Regions from separate parts of the Streptomyces sp. NPDC002324 genome, predicted to be linked through region 3. Evidence: riboswitches for the same ligand, from Rfam matches in the RefSeq annotation. Region 3 holds a riboswitch; each other region holds the start of a gene.

Region 1 (5,070 bases), on a different contig from region 3:
GAAGCCGCCCTCGTCGCCGAGGCCGGTGGACAGGCCCTTGGTCTTCAGCACCTTCTTGAGGGTGTGGTAGACCTCGGCGCCCCAGCGCAGGGCCTCGGAGAAGGACTCCGCGCCGATGGGGGCGATCATGAACTCCTGGATGTCCACGTTGGAGTCGGCGTGCGAACCGCCGTTCAGGATGTTCATCATCGGAACGGGCAGCAGGTGCGCGTTCGGGCCGCCCAGGTAGCGGAAGAGCGGCAGATCGCTGGCCTCGGAGGCGGCGTGGGCGACGGCGAGGGAGACGCCGAGGATGGCGTTGGCGCCGAGGGAGCCCTTGTTGTCGGTGGCGTCCAGGTCGAACATCGCCTGGTCGATCAGGCGCTGCTCGGTGGCGTCGTAGCCGACGAGCTCCGGGCCGATCTGCTCGATCACGGCGAGGACGGCCTTCTCGACGCCCTTGCCGAGGTAGCGGTTGGGGTCGCCGTCACGCAGCTCGATGGCTTCGAAGGCACCGGTGGAGGCGCCGGACGGAACGGCGGCACGACCCGTGCTGCCGTCGTCGAGGCCGACCTCGACCTCGACGGTGGGGTTGCCTCGCGAGTCGAGGATTTCCCGGGCTACGACGACGTCGATGGACGGCACGAGCATCTCCTTCATGGGATGTGACGCTGGTTGTGCGGGGCCGCTGGGGCCTGGCGACTAGAGCCTAACCGTCCCCGGGCCGTCGGCAGCCGACCGACCGTCCCGTGGACAGACAGACCGTACCCATTGTTCCCGGTCGGAACAAAGGGGGGTGGTCGAGAAAGTGAACAGAAGGAGGAGGCGGGCACGAAAAAGCCCCGCCCCGGTGCGTACGGGGGAATGCGCACCGGGGCGGGGAGCCCGTGGGGACGGGGGGACGGCCCTCACGAGGTCTTCACTATGGAGGACACGGCTGTGAGCGGGCTGTGGTTCAGCCGGGGAGCGGCCTGTTTTCCGGCCCGGCTGAACCTGCCCCGCCTGCCCGGCCGTGGGGGCGGCCGTGGGGTCGGCAGGCGTGTGGCGGCCGTCGTGGTCGCCGTGGGTCAGCTCAGGTGGAGCTGCTGGCCCGGGTAGATGAAGTCGGCGTCGTCGATGATGTCCTTGTTCAGCTCGAAGAGCTTCTCCCAGCCACCCTTGACGTTCTTCTTCGCGGCGATGGCGCTGAGGGTGTCACCGGTGACGACCTTGTACTCGCCGTCGCCCTTCTTGACCTTCTTGCCGGTCGGGGTCTTGACGGTGGCGCGCTCGGAGGAGCGGGAGGAGCGGGTGTCCTCGGTGCTCTTCTTGGTGCTCTCCTGCGTGCTCTGCGAGGAGGAGCCGGAGGAGTCGGCGTTGCCGGAAGAGGCGGCGGCGCCGTCGTAGGAGGCGCCGGACAGACCCTTGCCGCAGACCGGCCAGGCACCCTTGCCCTGACCGGCGAGGACCTTCTCGGCGATCGCGATCTGCTGGGCCTTGCTCGCCTGGTTGGCGGTGGAGGCGTACTGCGTACCGCCGTAGGCGGCCCAGGTGGAGGCCGAGAACTGCAGACCGCCGTAGTAGCCGTTGCCGGTGTTGATGGACCAGTTGCCGCCGGACTCGCACTGGGCGACGGCGTCCCACTCGGAGGCGGTGGCGGCGGAGGCGCTGCCGGCGGCCATCAGCGGGGCGGCGACCGCCGCGGCGCCGGTGACACCGACGACGGCGATGGCGCGAGCGGCCTTGGACGGACGACGGTGCTTGCCCTTGCTGGAAAACAGCATGGAGAGATCCCCTCACCGACGCCTGCGAGGTGAGCTGTCGGGTTCGGGCCGGTTGAGTTGCCCGGCCGCGCACGCTCGCCTCTCGGCTCACGTCGCGCGGCTTCACCCCCAGCCGGTTCCGGTCGTGCGCCCCCGAAGGGCCGCAACCGCCGGACCCGGCACTTACCTTGGGTCCCCCGCTCCTGCCTACGGCGCTTGACGCGACGACTGTTCCTCACGGCCGATGGCAGGATTCGGCGTGCCGACCGGGAGGGCCCGCTGTGGCGAGCGGTCACGACCGTAAACAGGTGATTGCCCGAATTTCAAAGACGATCAGGGGGTCTGTGATTCATCTCCCACAATGATCAAAACGGGCATTCAGGGTCGAACCATGACGCGAACTGCCGCTACTTTTCGCCCGTTTCGGCACCGACTTCGAGGGTCTGACCGGGAAGGATAAGGTCCGGGTCAGTTCCGACCGTGCGCTCGTTCTCGGAGTACAGCGTCCGCCACCCGCCGTTCAGGCCGAGCGAGTTCACGATGCCGGTCAGACTGTCGCCCACGCGGACGGTGTAGGCGCCCTCCGCGCCCTCGCTCGACGCGCCGCCGTCACGCGAGGCGTGACGGCCTGAGGTGGCGCCGTCGGCCTTGTCCGCCCCGGAGCCGGTGTCCGCGCCCTCGTCGGCGCTGGCGCCGCGATGCCGGCCGCTGCCGCCGTCGACGTCATCGTCGGCCGCGGAGCCGTCCGCCTGGCTGGAATCGTCCGTGTTCGCACTGCCGGATTCCTTGGAGCCGGTGCCGGTGCCGGTGCCGCTGTCGCCGGAATCGGTGGAGTCCGCGGCGTCGGAGCCCGCGTCCGGCTCGGTGGTCGCCTTCGTGGAGCCGTCGAGGGCCTTCGCGGACGCGTCCGACGACTCGGTCGACTCGGTCGATTCCTTCGACCCGTCGGAGCGCGTGGAGTCGGTGCCGTCGGCCGACTTGGCCGAGCCGGTGGACCCGGTCGAGTCGGAGGAATCCGATGCACCCGATGAACCGGATGCGCCGCCGGAGTCGGACGAGTCGTCCGCGACACCCGTGTCCACGTCGGCGGGACCCGAGTCGCCGCCCAGGTTGTGCAGCAGTCCGCAGGTGGACCAGACGCCTACGCCCTGGTCCGCGAGGACCTTCTCGGCGACGGCTATCTGCTGCGAACGGCTGGCCTGGTCCGCGGTCGTCGCGTAGTCGAGGCCGCCGTACTTCTCCCAGTTCTCCTGGGTCAGCTGGAGGCCGCCGTAGCGCCCGTTCCCGGTGTCCGCGCTCCAGAAGCCACCGCTCTCGCACTCCGCCACCTGGTCCCAGGTGGTTCCGCTCGCCGCGCTCGCGCCGGTGGCGCCGAGGAGTGGGATCGCGATGGCCGACCCGGTGACTCCCGCCGCGACGAGGAGAGCCGGAGCCTGACGGGGGCGACGGTGACGACCGTTCCCGGAGAGCATGCGGTTGCCTTTCACACGACAGCGGTGGTCTGTGCGACGGGCGCGGTGCCCCCTTCGCACTGACGTGTGAACGTATCGGCAGTCGATCAGTTGTCACAAGTTAATGCAGCGCAGATCACGTGAAGATCACAGAGTTGAGGGAGCGTCAATTTCTGGCTCGGAATGGGGTAGTGTTACGGCCCGTCCGGGTACAACTACGGGCCGCTCACGGCGCGATCACCACCCACTCACGGCCGCGCCCGTGGGGTGAATTCCACCGGAAGCGTGCGCAATCCACGCATGATGAGGCCTCCCCGCCACCGCAAATCGGCCGTATCCACTGCGAGTCGCAGATCGGGGAGCCGGGTGAGGAGCGTCGCCAGCGCGCTCTGGCCTTCGAGCCGGGCGAGCGGCGCGCCGAGGCAGTAGTGGATGCCGTGGCCGTAGCCGAGGTGCTGGTTGTCACGGCGGGAGAGGTCCAGGGTGTCGGGGTCCTCGAAACGGGCCGGGTCGCGGTCGGCCGCCGCGAGGACGACGAGGACCGGGTCGCCGGGGGCGATGTCCTGCCCGCCCAGCGTGAGGGGCTCGGTCGCGAAGCGCCAGGTGGCGAGTTCGACGGGACCGTCGTAGCGCAGGAGTTCCTCGACGCCGGTTTCGAGCAGCCCGGTCTCGCCGGCGGCGAGGGAGGTCTGGAGGCGGGCCCGCTGCTCGGGGTGGGTGAGCAGGGCGTACGTGCCGTTCCCGATGAGGTTGACGGTGGTCTCGAACCCGGCGAACAGCAGGATGAACGCCATCGCCGCGGCCTCGTTCTCGGTGAGGTGCTCCCCGTGGTCGGAGGCGCGGATGAGCGCGGAGATGAGGTCCTCGCCCGGGGCGGGGTGCTCGGTGAGCGCTTCCCGCTTGCGGTGGATGAGGTCGGCGAGGTAGCCGCGCATCTTCTTCACCGACCGCGCGACGCCGCCCCGCGGACCACCGCCATGCCGGATCATCATGCCCGCCCAGTCCCTGAAGTCGTCCTGGTCCTCCCGGGGAACGCCCAGCAGGTCGCAGATCGCGTAGATGGGGAGGGGGAAGGCGAACTCGTGGATGAGGTCGGCCTCGCCCTTCTCGGCGAACCCGTCGATCAGCCGGTCGGTCAACTCCTGGACCCGGGGGGCGAACTCGGCGACCCGCCGGGGTGTGAACGCCTTCGACACCAGGCGGCGGAGTCTGGTGTGGTCCGGCGGGTCGATGTTCAGCAGATGTGTCATCAACTCGGCCTTGCGCTCACCGGGGATGCCCGTCTTGCCCTTGGCGTGCGCGGGCTCGGCGTGGTGCGCCGGGTTCTTCGACAGGCGCCCGTCGGCGAGGGCCTGCTTGGCGTCGCCGTAGCGGGTGACCAGCCAGGCCTCCACGCCGCTGGGCAGGCGCGTCCGGTGAACGGGGGCGTGCTCACGGAGCCAGGCGTACGCCGGGTAGGGGTCGGTGGCGAACTCCCAGGTGAAGAGGTCGGGCGCGCCGGTTCCCGTGGGCATGGCGGAGCTGGATGCGGGCTGGTTGGTCACCCGCCGACGGTATCCGGCCCGGCCGGGGCTTCCCGCCCGGCCGGGGCTTCCGGCCCGCGTGACGGATGCCCGTCGGGTCAGCTCCCGGCGGCGTCCTCGTCCCCCTCCTCCCCGGACCCCTCCTCCCCGGACTCCTCCTCCCCGGACTCGTCACGGCCGGCCGTCTCCCCCGGCCCCGCCGGCAGGCCCTCCGCGATCCTGATCGCGTCCCGGTACGCGCGGGCCGCCGCCCGGAGGGCCGCCTCGGGGTCGATGCCCCGGGACTCGGCGTCGGCGGCGAGGGTGAGGAGTGCGTGACCGAGGTCGTCGCCGTGGGGTATCGGGACGTCGAGGCCGGCGGTGCGGGCGCGGGAG
Region 2 (5,070 bases), on a different contig from region 3:
AGCGAGCGCCGCGAGGGCGGCACCGGCGGCGAGGGCTCCGAAAGCTCTACGGGTGGTCATGACACTCCTGTCCCGATGGAAGGAAAGGGGAACGACGACGCGACGCGACGCGGAACCCGGATCCCCCCGCATAGAAAGCGCTTACGGAGATCACTGTGTACTTCCGTTCGCCCCCTGTCGAGGCTTCGGTCGGCCATGCCACACGACCGCAACACCGAAGGCCGGCCCCCAAGAAGCGGGGCCGGCCTTCGGTGTGGTTGAGGGACGGAACCTCAGACGCTGACGCCCTTCGAGCGAAGGTAGGCCAGCGGGTCGAGGTCCGAGCCGTAGGACGGCGTGGTGCGGATCTCGAAGTGCAGGTGCGGCCCGGTGACGTTGCCGGTCGCGCCCGAGAGGCCGATCTGCTGACCGCCGCTCACGGACTGCCCCGCGGAGACGGAGATCGAGGAGAGGTGGGCGTACTGGGCGTAGTAGCCGTCGGCCAGCCGGATGACGACCTGGTTGCCGTACGCGCCGCCCCAGCCGGCGGAGACGACGGTGCCCGCGCCCACGGCCTTGAGGGCGGTCCCGGTCGGGGCCACGAAGTCGACGCCCGTGTGGTAGCCGCTGGACCACATGCTGCCGGCGGTCTTGTACGCCGTGCCGACGGTGGCGCCCTGGATGGGCAGGCTGAAGCCGGAGCTGTTGGCCGACGAGGACTGGCCGTTCGACGTGGAGGCCGACGCCTGGGTGTCCTTGGACTCCTGCTTGGCGGGTGCGGAGGGCTTCGGCGTCGTCGACGACTCGGCAGGCTTCGAGGACTGCGACAGCTGCGGCTTCGACGACTGCGGCGTACCGCCCGACGCGGCCTGCCCGCCTATCGACAGCTTCAGACCCGGGTGGATCAGCGACGGGTCGGAGCCGATCGCCTCGCGGTTGTCCGAGTAGAGGCGCTTCCAGCCCCCGTCGACGTCCTGCTCGTCCGCGATCTTCGCGAGGTAGTCGCCGACCTTCACCGAGTAGGTCTTGGCCGTCTTCTTGGTGGCGGTCCGCTCCGCCTGCGCGGCCTTCTCCGCCTGCTCGATCCGCGCGCCCGCCTCGGCCGCGGCCTGCTGGGTGGCGATCGTGGCCGTCTTCTCGGAAGCCCCGGACACGGCGGCCGTCGGGGTGGCGGCCTGGGCGCCGGCGGCTCCGATCAGCGGCAGCGCGAGCGCAGCACCGCCGGTCCCGGCGGCGGCGATCGAGCGGGTGAAACGCTGGGACTTGGGACGGCGGTGCTTACCCTTCGCGGGCATGACGAATTCCTCTCCGGCGCCTGCGAGGTGAGCTGTCGGGTGCGGACTGGAGATGTCCGGCCGTGCTCGCGCACGGCTGTACCCCTAGCCTCTTCCGGAGACCGGAACAGGCGGTGATTCCTGTGGGTCCCCCGCTCCTGCCGTGGATCGGGTCGGTGTGCGGCTCCGGTCGGCGGCAGGATTGGGCGTCCGTCCGGATTGACGCCGAACGTAAGCGACTTGTGCCCACAGAGACAACCATTGGGACTTCCTGTGCGTCTTTCTACCTGATCCTTACATCAATCCACCATCACGCTCCGTCGAAGACCGGTCTTGAACATTTCCCAACCGCCCTGGAAACATGCGCGAATTACGTGCACATGGCGACAGCGGAACGTCACGAATATGACGCTGCTCACTCCCCTACGGGCCAGTAGGCTTTATTCCAGGGCTTGTTGGATTTAAAGCTCTATTTCGGACAGATCGCTCAAGTGCGACGCAGGTGGATAACCGTCGCATCGAAGTCGCCACGCAACCCCGTCGGCAACCCGTGGTGCAACAGAACGGCCCCTCGGTGCACTTCGCCCGTTTCGCGGCACTCATACACTTCTGTCGGGTCCAGTCCGCGCAGCCGGAGCGGAGCGGGCTGCTCACCGTAGTGCTGGGCCTGGAGCCAGGCCAGGACCACGACCTCGTCGTCGAGGACGTACTGCACGGCGCTCAGGCCACCCGTCGGCGGGCGCAGCCGGTAGAGATCACCGCGCTGCACGACCGGCCGGATCCGCTTGTACAGCTCGACCCAGCTCCCCGCCTCGGCCAGCTCCTCCTCCGTCCACTCGGTGAGGTCGCCACCGACGCCGAGCACGCCCGCCATGGCGCTGACGAAACGGAACCGCAGGGTGCTGACCCGGCCGTTGAGCTGGTTGTTCGGGCTGTCGGTGACCCATGCCGCCATGGTCCGGGCCGGGTGGATCTGGCTGAAGCCGTGCTGGATGGCGAGCCGGTCTAGCGGGTCGGTGTTGTCCGACGTCCACACCTGGTCCGTCCGGGCCATCACCCCGAGGTCGATACGACCGCCGCCGCCGGAGCACGACTCGAACGCCACCCCCGGGTGCGCGGCCCGCAGCCGGTCCAGCAGGGCGTAGAAGGCGTGCACATGCTCGATCCACAGTTTCTGCGGATACGGCTCGCCGGGCCAGCCGGCATCCGTGAAGCAGCGGTTGAAGTCCCACTTCACATAGTCGATCGGCGCACTGGACAGCAACGCGTCCAGCTTCTCCCACAGGTATTCCTGGACGTCCTCGCGCGCGAGATTGAGGACGAGCTGATTACGCAGCTCCGTCCGCTTTCGTCCCGGTTGGAACTGTGCCCATTCGGGATGCGCCCGGTACAGCTCGCTGTCCGGGTTGACCATCTCGGGCTCGACCCAGATACCGAACCGCATTCCGAGGGCGTGCACGTATTCGGCGAGGGGCTTGAGCCCCTTCGGGAAGCGGTCCGGGTTGGGCGTCCAGTCGCCGAGGCCGGCCCGGTCGCTCGTACGCGCCCCGAACCAGCCGTCGTCCACGACGAACAGTTCGACCCCGATGGCCGCCGCGCGCCGCGCGAGCGTCCCCTGCTGCTCCTCGGAGATGTCGAACTCGGTGGCCTCCCAGGAGTTGAAGAGCACCGGCCGGTCCTGGTCCGCGTCCGGGATGACGTACGTCCGCTGGTACGCGTGCCAGGCGCGGCTCGCCCCGCCGTGGCCGCCGTCGCTCCACAGGCCGGCGAAGACGGGCGTGGTGAACGTCTCCCCCGTCTCCAGCCGCAGCAGACCGGACTCGTCGTATCCGGCGCCGCCGGTGATCTGCACGCGGGCGTCCGGCAGTTGTGCGACCGCGATCCGCCAGGATCCCGACCAGCCCAGGGCGCAGCCGTAGACCTCGCCGCGCTCCTCGGTGGCGTCGGTGTCCAGGGCGACCCAGGGCAGGTGCTGGTGCCCGGTGTGGCCGCGCCGGCTGCCGATGACCTTCTCGCCGTAGGTGAGGTCGCCGCGCACGAGCCGCGACTCGGCCGCCCATCGTCCGTGCAGCTGGGACAGCCGCCAGGGCTCGTCCGCGCGCGGCGGCAGCGTCCACGTCGCCGAGTCGGCCCGCAGCAGCTCCACCGCCGGCCCGTCGTTGACCAGGGTCACCCAGCGCTCGATGACGTCGTCGCGCAGTCGGTAGTGCAGCGTGATCCCGAGCGCGCCGTCGGCGAACCGCAATCGCAGCTCGTCACCGTCCGTCTCGTACTCCCGGAAGGTCCACTCGGTGCCGCGCCGCTCGTCCGTGCGCACGGACAGGGCGGGACGGGTGAAGCGAGGTCCGCCCTCGACGGGGTACTCCTCGTGTCCGTCGACCGGGGCCTCGAACGGCCAGTACGGCAGCTGCTGTCGCGCGGCCAGCGCCTCGGCGTCGGCGAGCGCGATCCGGGGACCCCAGTGCAGGTGCAGCAGCTCGTCGTTCTCCGTGAGCCGCAGGGCATAGCTGCTCCTGGGCCCGGAAAGAATCCAGGTCCGGCCGTCTGTGCCGATTTCCAACATCAAGCCCCCACAGATTCGAACAGGTGCGATCAGGCGGCAACATCATCGCAGGTCGCTCCGCGCACTCGACGGGGCCTGTGGACAACCTCGGACGGGCGCGCCACGACCGCCTGTGGACAACTCATTGGCGTACGCACCCATGTCGTATCGTCGAGGGCGCGCCTCAGTGTCGAGGGTGCCCGTCGGTGATGCCGCCGACGGACGGATGGGAGGGAGCCCCAGTGACGCAGCAGATCCCGTCGACCGAGCCCGAGCTGACCGGAGTGCGCAATTTCCGCGATGTGGGAGGTCTGCCGACGGTGGACGGCCGCCGAGTGCGTCACGGGGTCCTGTTCCGCAGCGGGCACCTCGCGCACGCCACCGACGAGGACACCGCGTTCCTGGCCTCGCTGAACCTGCACACGGTCTTCGACTTCCGCAACGCGGCCGACCAGAAGCTGGAGGGCCCGGACGTCGAGCTGCCCGGCGTTGTCAATGTGAACCTGCCGCTGAGCGACCCGGCGGACGGCGCCGAGTTCTGGAAGATGGTCCGGGACGGCGACCTGGACCAGCTGCGCGCACTGCTGGGCGACGGCAGGGCGGCCGGCCGGATGATCGCCTCCTACCGGACGATGATCAAGCACCGCACGGCCGAGCACTCCCGTGTGCTGCACGCCCTGGCCGAGGACAGTGTGCCCGCGCTGATGCACTGCGCGGCCGGCAAGGACCGCGCGGGGCTCGCCATCGCCGTCGCGCTTCTCGCCCTCGGCGTCGAGCGCGAGGCCGTCGTCACCGACTATCTGGAGTCGAACGCCAAGCACCGCCGCTACAAGGTGCACCGCAGCAGCAGCTCCGCGAGCGCCTGGTCCCCGGAGATCATGGAGCTGCTGAGCCCTCTCTTCGACGCCCGCGCCGAGTATCTCCAGGCAGCCTTCGACACCCTGGAGGAGACCTGGGGCGACGTCGACACGTATCTGGAGCAGGGCCTGAAGCTCACCCCCCAGACCCGGGAGCGGCTGCGCGAGCGCCTGCTCGACTAGGGCGGACCCGGATCGTGGCCGGGAGCGGCCGGCCGCACGGAACACCCGGCCCCACCGGTCGCCCGGTGGCTACTGCCGGGCACCGAGTTCGAACAGCAGGTAGATGAAGGCCGCGAAGACATGGCCGACCGCGATGTAGATGATGAGCCTCACCCACAGGGCGCGGGGGAACTTCTCTTCCAGGTCGGTCACGGGGTCTCTCCGGGAGTGATCGGCCCGAGGCACAGCGCGGCCG
Region 3 (5,070 bases):
GTCGGCTGTTTCCGCCCGCCGTCCGTGCCCGACGGCGTCTCGCGGCTGCGGCTGACCGCCCGTGCGGATCTCACGCAGGGGCAGATCGACCGAGCCGTGGGGATCATCGGCGATACGCGACCGTGAGTCGGCGTCCCGGCCGAGCCTCGCCGCAAGCGGAAGGACGAACGCTGTCGGTGGGGGTCACCGCAGCGTGGTGATGAATCCCTCCCAGGCGTCGGGGTCGAACAACAGGGCGGGCCCCGCCGTGTTCTTCGAGTCGCGTACGGCCACCAGCCCGGCCCAGCGGCCGGATCCCGGACGGGCCGTCTCCACACAGTTGTTTATCCCGGTACTGCGGCTGCTGCGCAGCCATCGCACATCGGGCAGTTCGGTACTGGTGGGTACGTTCCGAGGCAGTGCGGACATGGTGCCTCCTTACGCGCCGGCGGCTAGCCCGGCGATGTAATCCAACGAGTCCTCGGGCGAAAGGGCGTGGATCTGAAGGGCGTTGAAGGCCTCGACATACGCCTTGAGGTCTTCTTTCCGTTCGAGATAGAGGCTACTCGTCAAGTGGTCGAGAACAACCACGTCCAGATCGGATGTGCTCCGAAATGAGAAAATTACGAAAGGTCCCGTGACGCCGATATGCGCCCCGGCAGTGAACGGGAGCACCTGCAGTCGCACTTGGGGAAGCCGCGCCGCCTCGACCAGACGGACCAGCTGCCGGGACATGATCTCGGGACCGCCCACCACACGCCGGAGAACGCCCTCGTCGAGCACGGCGCTCAGCTCCATCGGCGGGTTCCCGCGCAGCACCTCCTGCCGCGCGAGCCGCACTTCCACGAGCGCGTCGAGTTTGTCGTCATCCAGCCCCTCCACCGCGGCCCGTGTCACCGCCCGCGCGTACTCGGGGATCTGCAGCAGACCCGGAACGACCGAGGTCTCCAGCGTCCGCATGCCCCCGGCCTGCGACTCCAGGCTGATGAAGTCCCGGTACGTCGGCGGCAGTACGCCCCGGTACGCGTGCCACCAGTTGTGCCGCCCACCGCCGTCCTCGGAGCCCGCGAGCGCCAGGAGCAGCTCCCGTAACTCGGTGTCGTCGATCCCGTACGCGTCCAGGAGCTTGCGGACGTCCGCGGGCTTCACCCCGCTGGCGCCCGTCTCGATCCGGCTCACCTTGGACTGGTGCCAGCCGACGCGATGGGCCGCCTCGATGCTCGTGAGCGCCGAACGGGTGCGCAGGACACGCAACTCGGCACCTAGCTTGCGGCGGCGCACCGCCGGACCGTACTGCATGGGATTCTCCTTCCGCCCGGCGCTCTCGATCGCGGTGACGACACCGGATGTCGGGGTGACGACAGAGGATGGACGAAGACCCCACCCAAATACGTTCGGTCGTCGGATAGTTCACCGCTTCGAGCGACAGATATATGCACATCTTGGTGGATCGCCACGCGTGACGGCCCAGGTAGTGGCAGTCTGGCGCGAAGCACCAGTCCGGGACCGTAGTCGAACCATCCGCTCCCTGTCGGACACCGGTCCCGTGGGAAAGGGACGCCTCGCCATGGCAGATCACCTGGAAGCATCCGTCACTCTGCCGAGCGATCCCGCCTCGGTGTCCGCAGCCCGGAACTACGTCGCCACCGTGCTCGCCGAATGGGGCCTGCCGGGCGACACGGGCATCGCGGACACCGTGCGCCTGATCGTGTCCGAACTCGCCACCAACGCCGTCCAGCACACACTGGGCCAGTCGCCCACCTTCACCGTGGACATCGCGCTCGACCGGGACGAGCACTTGCGGATCGGCGTCACCGACAGTCATCCGCGCTTTCCCAAACGCCTGCCGGCCGCCGTCCAGCAGGACAACGGCCGGGGCATGGTCATCATCCGCTGGCTGACCGCGGAGTGCGGCGGCAGGCTGAGCGTCAGACCCACGCGGGAGGGCGGCAAGACGGTGGCGATCGAACTTCCGTGGACGCTCCCCGTCCAGCCGGTCACCGCAGGTGGTCCGCCGGAGACCTGACGGGGCTGTCGTCCTCGACCGGTGGCGTCGGGGGCGGCAGGGGCGTCGGCGGCGGGAGTGGCGACGGCGGCGTGGTGTCGCGGCCCGAGGCGCGTCCCACCAGTTTCGGGAGCAGGCCCCACAGGAGCAGGCACGCCAGGAGCGTGCCGGACCCGGCGGCGACACCGGCCGTCCGGCTGAGCGTCACGTCCACGACGAGCGTGACGGAGCCGGTGAAGGCCGGCATCAGCACGATCAGGCCCGCGGTGGCCAACCGGGACGAGACCTGGACGATGGCGGGCTTGGCGTTCTGCTGGAAGAGCGAGCGGTGCAGGGCGGCCGGCGCGGTGAAGAGCGTCGCCGCGAGGACGGCCAGCAACAGGGTGGTCACGTAGGTGACACGCTGGAAGGTGTCCAGGTCCGGAAAGCGCGGGGTGAAGGCCAGCGTCAGCAGGAACGCGAAGAGGATCTGCACCCCGGTCTGGGTGACCCGCAGCTCCTGGAGCAGCTCGGAGAAATTGCGATCGGCGCGTTCGAGGGGTGTCTCGTTACGTGCCGGGCGGGTGGGTTCCTCGGCCATGGCGGCACGGGTAACCACATGTGTACGACATACGCCAGCGGGGGCGGCGGACAGTTCCGCCGCCCCCAGCGGTGGGTCAGCGGACCCGGCCGTACCAGACGCTCTTCGTCCAGATCTTCTGCAGCCGGACGACGTCACCCGTCTTCGGCGAGTGCCAGATCTTTCCCTTCCCCGCGTAGATACCGACGTGGTAGACGTTCGAGCCCGAGTGGAAGAAGACGAGATCTCCGAGCTTGCGGCTGCTCACGGAGATGTGCTTCGTCTTGTTGTACTGCTGCTGGGCAGTACGGGGCAGCTTCTTGCCCGCCTTCTTGAACGAGTAGAGCGTCAGCCCCGAGCAGTCGAACCTGCCCGGACCCACGGCGCCGTACTTGTAAGGGGAGCCCTTCTTGGAAGCCGCGACCTTGAGTGCCTTCGACGCCACCGTGGCGGCCTCGGCGCCGGATGCGACGCCCGGGACCACGATGCTGCCGCCGACGGCGGCGATGGTCAGAGCCGAGGCCGTACCGGCCCGGGTCAACAGCGACGGGACACGATTCAGCGCAGTCATGCGCAACCCTTCGTCAGCCGCCTGTGAAGGATGACCTGTCGGATTCGGGCTGGCGAAGTTGCCCGGCCGCTGACGCGGCTTCACCCCAAGGGCTGCTCGGCGCGGTCATGGCGTGACCGTTCCGGCGACCCGTCGTGCTTGGGTCCTCCACTCCTGCCGATGCACTTCTGTCGACCGGTAACCGGGCGGCGGCAGGACTCGGCGTCCACCCGGATCGCCCCGCCGCTGCGGCGGGGGCTTGTCGTCGAGAAGGGATCTTGGCGTACTCAAGTGCGAAAATCCCAACGGAACCGGGGATTTGTGGTCTTACTCACCACTCGCCCGTTCGGGTGGACAGGGCGTTTTCCCTCGTTGTGTCCCAGTGGTCGAGGAGGTCCGCACCAGCGCCGGAATGCAGTACTCCGCCCATGTACCAGGCATCTTGCGCAACTTCACAGGTCCTCACGACGTATGGGCCGATGGGTCGATCGCGGTAGGCCGACCGGAGGGCGTCGCGCCGGGACCGGACGCCCCGTCAGTAGTACGGCGCCCGATGCGCGATCGGTTCAGGCGGGTGACGCGAACGGCTCAGGCGGGGGAGTCCTCCGCCTCCGGCGGCAGCGCCACCCGGCCGGCGCGCCGCTCGCCGTCCAGGATGCGCAGGGCCCGCGCGAGCGTCGGGGCGTGCACCTCGTTCTCCCCGCGTCTGTGCATCAGTTCGAGCGCGTCGCGCAGGGCGGTCGCCTTCGCTACGAGCGCCTGCGCCGCGCGCAGCCCGCGGTACGTGTCGCCCGGACGGGCCGGATTGATCCGGCCGAGGAGGTCCACCACGTCCAGATAACGGTCGATCAGTTCCGCCTCGGCGCGGGTGAGCGCGGGCAGGGGCGGCAGTTCGGGCGGGAGCATCCGCGCCTCACCTCGCGCCGGGGAGCGGGAGTGAGGGGGGCGTGGACGAGGGTGGTGGGGGTGAGGGGGGTGTAGGTGGGGTCTTGCGGCTCCGGATCACCCGGTCGGCCAGGCCGTACGCCACCGCCGCCTCGGCGTCGAGGAACTTGTCCCGCTCGATGTCGGCGCTGATCCGCTCCGGGCTCTGCCCCGTGTGCCGGACGAGCATCTCCTCGAGGTTCCGGCGGTTGCGCGTCAACTCCTCGGCCTGGAGCGCCAGATCGCTCGCCTGCCCCTCGATCGGGTCGGCCAGGGCCGGCTGGTGGATCAGCACGCGCGCCCCCGGCAGCATCGAACGCTTGCCCGGTGTGCCCGCCGCCAGCAGCACCGCGGCGGCCGACCCCGCCTGCCCCAGGCAGACCGTCGCCACGTCACAGGTGACGAACCGGATCGTGTCGTAGAGCGCCGTCATCGCGCTGAAGGAGCCGCCGGGCGAATTGATGTACAGCGCGATGTCCCGGTCCGGCGCCTGGTACTCCAGGTGCATGAACTGCGCCATCACGTCGTTCGCCGACGTGTCGTCGATCCGCGTCCCGAGGAACACGATCCGTTCCTCCAGCAGCTTCGAGTACGGATCCATCGTCCGGTGACCCGTGCTGGTGCGTTCGGTGAACTCGGGCAGCACATGACGGGCCGACGGTGGGTTCTCGGGCATGGGGTGTGCCTCCTCTGATCGACTTCCGTAAAAAATGTACAGGACGTACGGACTCTGGAGGAGGGAGATCGGCTGAAAGCGAACGGATCCCCGCGGAACGGGGCTCCGCGGGGATCTTCGGTGGGGCGTTGGTGGAGACCTTGGTGGGGACTTCTGGTTCGGGAATCTCCGGCGGGATGTCTGGTGGGATGTCTAATTGAATGTCTGGTGGGATCGGATCCGGGCGATCAGTTGAGCGGCGCGGGGGCCGGGGTCCCGTAGAAGGTGACCGGCGGCCAGCCGCGGGCGGCGGCGAGTTCGTTCAGGGCGTCCGCGACTTCGAGCGCGCTGATCCGCTGGGCGGCCGGGGCCTCCGTCGTGGCGACGCTGAAGGTGAC
Region 4 (5,070 bases), on a different contig from region 3:
CTCGTAGAAGCGGACGCCGCCGACGACCTTGTAGGGCAGGCCGACGCGGATGAACACCTCTTCGAAGACACGGGACTGGGCGTTCGTACGGTAGAAGACGGCGACGTCGCCGGCCTTCGCGTCGCCCGCGTCCGTCAACCGGTCTATCTCGTCGGCGACGAACTGGGCCTCGTCGTGCTCGGTGTCGGCGACATAGCCGGTGATCTGCGCGCCCGCGCCCGCGTTCGTCCACAGGTTCTTCGGGCGGCGGGACTCGTTGCGCTCGATGACCGCATTGGCCGCGCTCAGGATCGTCTGGGTGGAGCGGTAGTTCTGCTCCAGCAGGATCGTCGTCGCGTCCGGGTAGTCCTCCTCGAACTGGAGGATGTTGCGGATGGTCGCGCCACGGAAGGCGTAGATCGACTGGTCGGCGTCACCCACGACACAGAGTTCGGCGGGCGGTACGTCCCACTCGTTGGGCGGCACGTCCACGGGGTGCTCGGAGGTGCCGACCAGCTCTCTGACCAGAGCGTACTGGGCGTGGTTGGTGTCCTGGTACTCGTCCACGAGGACGTGGCGGAAGCGGCGGCGGTAGTGCTCGGCGACATCGGGGAAGGCGCGCAGCAGATTGACCGTCGTCATGATCAGGTCGTCGAAGTCGAGCGCGTTCGCCTCACGGAGGCGGGACTGGTAGAGCGCGTAGGCCTGGGCGAGGGTCTTCTCGAAGCCGTCGGTGGCCTGGGCGGCGAAGTCCTCCTCGTCGATCAGCTCGTTCTTCAGATTCGAGATCTTGGCGCTGAAGGACTTGGGCGGGAAACGCTTCGGATCGAGGTCCAGGTCACGGCAGACGAGCGCCATCAGGCGCTTGCTGTCGGCGGCGTCGTAGATCGAGAAGGAGGACGTGAAGCCAAGCTTCTTCGACTCGCGCCGCAGGATCCGTACACACGCGCTGTGGAAGGTCATGACCCACATCGCGTTCGCGCGCGGTCCGACGAGCTGCTCGACGCGCTCCTTCATCTCGCCCGCGGCCTTGTTGGTGAAGGTGATCGCGAGGATCTGGCCCGGGTGGACGCGCCGCTCGCCGAGCAGGTGCGCGATGCGGTGGGTGAGCACCCGGGTCTTGCCGGAGCCGGCTCCGGCCACGATAAGCAGGGGCGAACCCGCGTGGACCACGGCCGCGCGCTGGTTCTCGTTCAGCCCGTCCAGGAGGGCCGCCGCGTCCAGGGCGGGACGGGGGGCTCCGTCGCGGTAGTACGCGTCCCGGTCCGGGGGCACGTCGAACTTCCCACCGAACAGATCGTCCGGAAGCGGCTCCGGTACGTGATCGTCCTCGGGTGGCGGCGGGGGCTCCTCCGCATGGCCGCGGGGGGCCTGGAGGTCCGCCAGGAAGCTGTCGTCAAAGAGGCTGCTCATCGCTCTCCGAGTCTAGGCGCCCGCACTGACAGCGAGAGGCCGCCCCGGAAAGTCCGCCCCCGCCACCTACCGCGACCGCCGTGCGACGGTGAGCGATCGAGCCTACCGTTTGTCGCGCCGAAGAGGCTAAGGTCACGAAAACGTATCGGGCATATCGCACATCAACCTTCACACGAGCCACACGAGTTGGCTAACTTTTTCTTCTGGGCCGTACGACCCAACCGGCGAACGTCGCCGGGCCGCACGACCTCCGCCGAGTCCGGTACGCCTCCCCGAGGCGCCCGGAGCCGGGGACCCACCGTTCTCCGGGGTGAATCGACCCGACCGCCGCGCGCGGCGAGGGCCGTAGGGCAAACCTTCCGAAGCTTGCGCCCGAACCCGACAGCTAACTCGGTAGGCGGACAACGGAAGGAGACGCCGCACCATGGCGCCGCACCGCAAGCCGCGTCCGGCCGGAACGCGCGCGGGCATACGCACCCCCGCTCTCGCCACCGCCGCCCTCACCTCGGTGGCCCTGCTCTCCCAGTCGGGCACCGCCACGGCCGCGCCCTCGACCGACGACAAGCCGAGCCTGGAGGAAGTCGAGAAGAAGGTCGACGCCCTCTACCGCCAGGCCGGTTCGGCGACCGAGAACTACTACGGGGCCAAGGAGAAGACGGCCAGGCAGAAGAAACAGGTCGACACCCTTCTCGACGGCGTCGCCAAGCGCACGGAGAAGCTCAACGAGACGCGGGAGGAACTCGGTTCCTTCACCGCGCCCCAGTACCGCACGGGCGCGGCGGCCCCCGACCTGGCCTCGCCGCTGCTGGCGGGCGACCCGCAGGGCTACCTCGACCAGAACCAGTTGACGGACCGTTCGGCAGACCGCCGGCAGGAGGCCGTCGGCGCGTACGTCACCGAGCAGGCCGAGGCGGCGGATCAGCGCCAGGAGGCGAGCGACAGCCTCGAACAGCTCACCGAGTCGCAGAACAGGCTCAAGGCCGGCAAGGCCAAGGTCCAGGCGAAGCTCGCCCAGGCCCGTGAGCTGCTCGCCGGCCTCACCGCCGAGGAGAGGGCCCGGCTCGCCGCGATCGAACAGCGCGAGCGGGAGGAGGCCGACCGCAAGGCGGAGGAACTCGCGCGACAGCAGGCGGCACGGGCGACGACCGTGGAGACGCGGGAAGCCCCGCCTGCCCAGGAGGGTCAGGGATCGCAGGAAGGCCAGGGATCACAACAGCCAGGCCGGGGATCGCAGGAAGGCCAGGGATCGCAGGACACCTGGGAGGACACGTCCACCGGCACGGAGACGTCCACCGGCGCCACCTCCGGGACCACCCTCCCGGCCGAGGACTTCACCTATGCCGCGAAGGCCGACAGGGCCATCGCCTTCGCCCGCGCGCAGATCGGCAAGCCGTACGTCTGGGGCGCCACCGGCCCCGGCTCCTACGACTGCTCCGGGCTCACCCAGGCCGCCTGGAAGGCCGCCGGCGTCGACCTCCCCCGCACCACCTTCGATCAGCTCACCGCCGGCACCACGGTCCCCCTCGCCGAGGCCAGGCCCGGCGACCTGGTCTTCTTCTACGACAACATCGGCCATGTCGGCCTCTACATAGGCAACGGCATGATGATCCACGCCCCGAAGCCGGGCACCTACGTCCGCGAGGAGTCGGTCTTCCACGACGGCGAGTCGTCGGTGCACAGCGTGGTGCGGCCTGCGTAGCCGCACGGTCGACCCGGGGGCGCGCCGTCAGGTCCAGAGCACCGCGATGAAGATGTTCGCGATGGTCAGCGCGCCCACCAGGCCGAACAGCGGCTTCTCCACCGTCTCTTCGTCCCGTTTCACGTAGACCAGTCCCAGGATCACGATCAGCAGTGCGAGTTTGACGCCGATCTTGATGTTGTCGACGGGTTGATCGTCCGCCTGGTTGAGGCCGACGAGGAGCACACCGGTGACGAGCATGGTGAGGGCGCCGTGGAGCATCGCGGGGACGAAGCGGGCGGTGCCCTGGCCCATGGCCTTCATCTGGGTCAGGAAACCGCCCAGGAGGGAGGCGATGCCGATGATGTGGAGGGCGACGAGGATGTGGATGAGTACGTCCATGCGCGGAGCCTAATGAGGGGTCCGCGGTAGGCCGGGCGCGGGGGCCGTTCCATCTCACGGGGAAAGGTGGCCGCAAGCGGCCTCCGGGGGGCATGGCCTTTCGCGAATCTCCGGCACGAAGTTCTCCCGCGCGAAGACATCCGGCATGCACACATCCGACACGAGGGCACCGGCACGAGGGCATCCGGCGGGGCCGTGACGATCTTGCATATATGCGCCGCATAGCATCGCGGCCCTCCCGGCAGGTCCGAAATGACCGTATCGGTCATCGCGCAGCGTGAAGTCGGCGACGCCAGGACGGGATCACGGTCACATACGGTCACCTCGTGGTCGGTGCACGCCACTTCCGTACAACGCGTTACCGTGCCCTCACGCCCAGGTTTAGCGTCCTCCCTCAGGTGACCGGCTCCCCACCGCCGCCCGGCCAGGGGCGGCAGTCGGACACCACCGCCGAGAAGGTCCGGCGGCGTCCCGCTCCCCCTGTGCGGGCCGCCGCCGGACGCGTCACCGCTCCCCCCAGGCGGTCCGTACGGTCGGACGATGTCCGTACCGCGGACGGCGGTCGTACGGAGAGGACATGGACTCCACGTGGCAGCGCACCGCAAGCCCAGACAGCGCTCACTCGGCGGCCACACGGTCCGCACGGCCGCGACCTTCGCCCTCGCGGGCGCGGCGACCGCGACGGGTTTCGACGGCACCGGGCACGCCGACCCCCAGCTCACGCCTGACCAGGTCAGGGCGAAAGTGAACAAGCTGTTCCAAGAGGCCGAGGTCGCCACCGAGAAGTACAACGGCGCGAAGGAGAAGGCCGACACAGCGCAGGAGAACCTCGAAGAGCTGCGCGACCAGGCCGCCCGCCGCACCGAGCGGCTCAACTCCGCACGGGACGAGCTGGGTTCGCTGGCGGCGGCGCAGTACCGGCGCGGGGGCATCGACCCTTCCTGGCAGCTCGCGCTCTCCGCCGACCCTGACCAGTACCTGGACGGCGCCGCCCTCGCCGAGCGGGTCGGCAGCCGGCAGTCGGCGGATGTGGCGAGTGTGCGGAAGCAGTTGCTGGAGATCGAACGGCTGCGCGGGGCCGCCCGGGTCGAACTGGGCGCACTCAAGACCCGGCAGACGGAGCTGAAGCGGCACAAGAAGACGGTCACCTCGAAGCTGTCCGACGCACGGCAGCTGCTCGGCCGGCTCACCAGTGAGGACCGGGCACGGTTCGACACCGCGGGCGGCAGCACGGGGCACGCCTCCCGCTCCTCCACCTCGCCCCGGCGCGACCTCACCGGCCCGGTCTCCCCCGTCTCCGCCACCGCCGACGCCCCCGACTCCCGCGCCGCAGCGGCCGTCTCCTACGCCTTCTCCAAGCTCGGCAGTCCGTACGTCTGGGGCGCCACCGGCCCCAACGCCTTCGACTGCTCCGGTCTCACCCTGGCCGCCTACCGCGCCGCCGGCGTCTCCCTCCCCCGCACCACCTACTCCCAGATCAACGCCGGCCGCCGCGTCTCCCGTTCCGAACTCCTCCCCGGCGACCTGGTCTTCTACTACTCCGGCATCAGCCACGTGGGCATCTACATCGGCAACGGCCAGATGATCCACGCCCCGAA

What was found. Region 3 has a riboswitch for cyclic di-AMP ahead of ACWCRJ_RS03605 (C40 family peptidase). Riboswitches for the same ligand answer to the same signal wherever they lie in the genome.
Region 1: linked by a shared signal. The riboswitch ahead of ACWCRJ_RS28690 (transglycosylase family protein) and the one ahead of ACWCRJ_RS03605 (C40 family peptidase) in region 3 are both predicted to bind cyclic di-AMP.
Region 2: linked by a shared signal. The riboswitch ahead of ACWCRJ_RS25930 (peptidoglycan DD-metalloendopeptidase family protein) and the one ahead of ACWCRJ_RS03605 (C40 family peptidase) in region 3 are both predicted to bind cyclic di-AMP.
Region 4: linked by a shared signal. The riboswitch ahead of ACWCRJ_RS08180 (NlpC/P60 family protein) and the one ahead of ACWCRJ_RS03605 (C40 family peptidase) in region 3 are both predicted to bind cyclic di-AMP.

Annotation. Positions count from the first base shown of each region.
Region 1 covers NZ_JBSFCF010000025.1:118,810-123,879, reverse strand. Annotated here, with positions in the region: gene eno (phosphopyruvate hydratase) at 1-624, opposite strand, end outside; gene ACWCRJ_RS28690 (transglycosylase family protein) at 1,047-1,742, opposite strand; cyclic di-AMP (ydaO/yuaA leader) riboswitch at 1,747-1,946, opposite strand; gene ACWCRJ_RS28685 (transglycosylase family protein) at 2,129-3,193, opposite strand; gene ACWCRJ_RS28680 (cytochrome P450 family protein) at 3,421-4,716, opposite strand; gene ACWCRJ_RS28675 (nucleoside triphosphate pyrophosphohydrolase) at 4,794-5,070, opposite strand, start outside.
Region 2 covers NZ_JBSFCF010000021.1:118,318-123,387, reverse strand. Annotated here, with positions in the region: gene ACWCRJ_RS25935 (DUF6250 domain-containing protein) at 1-60, opposite strand, end outside; gene ACWCRJ_RS25930 (peptidoglycan DD-metalloendopeptidase family protein) at 273-1,274, opposite strand; cyclic di-AMP (ydaO/yuaA leader) riboswitch at 1,279-1,438, opposite strand; gene ACWCRJ_RS25925 (alpha-galactosidase) at 1,741-3,816, opposite strand; gene ACWCRJ_RS25920 (tyrosine-protein phosphatase) at 4,038-4,835, shown strand; gene ACWCRJ_RS25915 (DUF6126 family protein) at 4,905-5,027, opposite strand; gene ACWCRJ_RS25910 (helix-turn-helix domain-containing protein) at 5,024-5,070, opposite strand, start outside.
Region 3 covers NZ_JBSFCF010000002.1:122,159-127,228, forward strand. Annotated here, with positions in the region: gene ACWCRJ_RS03580 (8-amino-7-oxononanoate synthase) at 1-126, shown strand, start outside; gene ACWCRJ_RS03585 (DUF397 domain-containing protein) at 184-408, opposite strand; gene ACWCRJ_RS03590 (helix-turn-helix domain-containing protein) at 418-1,278, opposite strand; gene ACWCRJ_RS03595 (ATP-binding protein) at 1,547-2,005, shown strand; gene ACWCRJ_RS03600 (DUF6328 family protein) at 1,977-2,564, opposite strand; gene ACWCRJ_RS03605 (C40 family peptidase) at 2,641-3,114, opposite strand; cyclic di-AMP (ydaO/yuaA leader) riboswitch at 3,118-3,288, opposite strand; gene ACWCRJ_RS03610 (hypothetical protein) at 3,682-3,999, opposite strand; gene ACWCRJ_RS03615 (ATP-dependent Clp protease proteolytic subunit) at 4,007-4,693, opposite strand; gene ACWCRJ_RS03620 (hypothetical protein) at 4,921-5,070, opposite strand, start outside.
Region 4 covers NZ_JBSFCF010000004.1:143,287-148,356, forward strand. Annotated here, with positions in the region: gene pcrA (DNA helicase PcrA) at 1-1,392, opposite strand, end outside; cyclic di-AMP (ydaO/yuaA leader) riboswitch at 1,634-1,807, shown strand; gene ACWCRJ_RS08180 (NlpC/P60 family protein) at 1,817-3,091, shown strand; gene ACWCRJ_RS08185 (hypothetical protein) at 3,119-3,472, opposite strand; gene ACWCRJ_RS08190 (NlpC/P60 family protein) at 4,061-5,070, shown strand, end outside.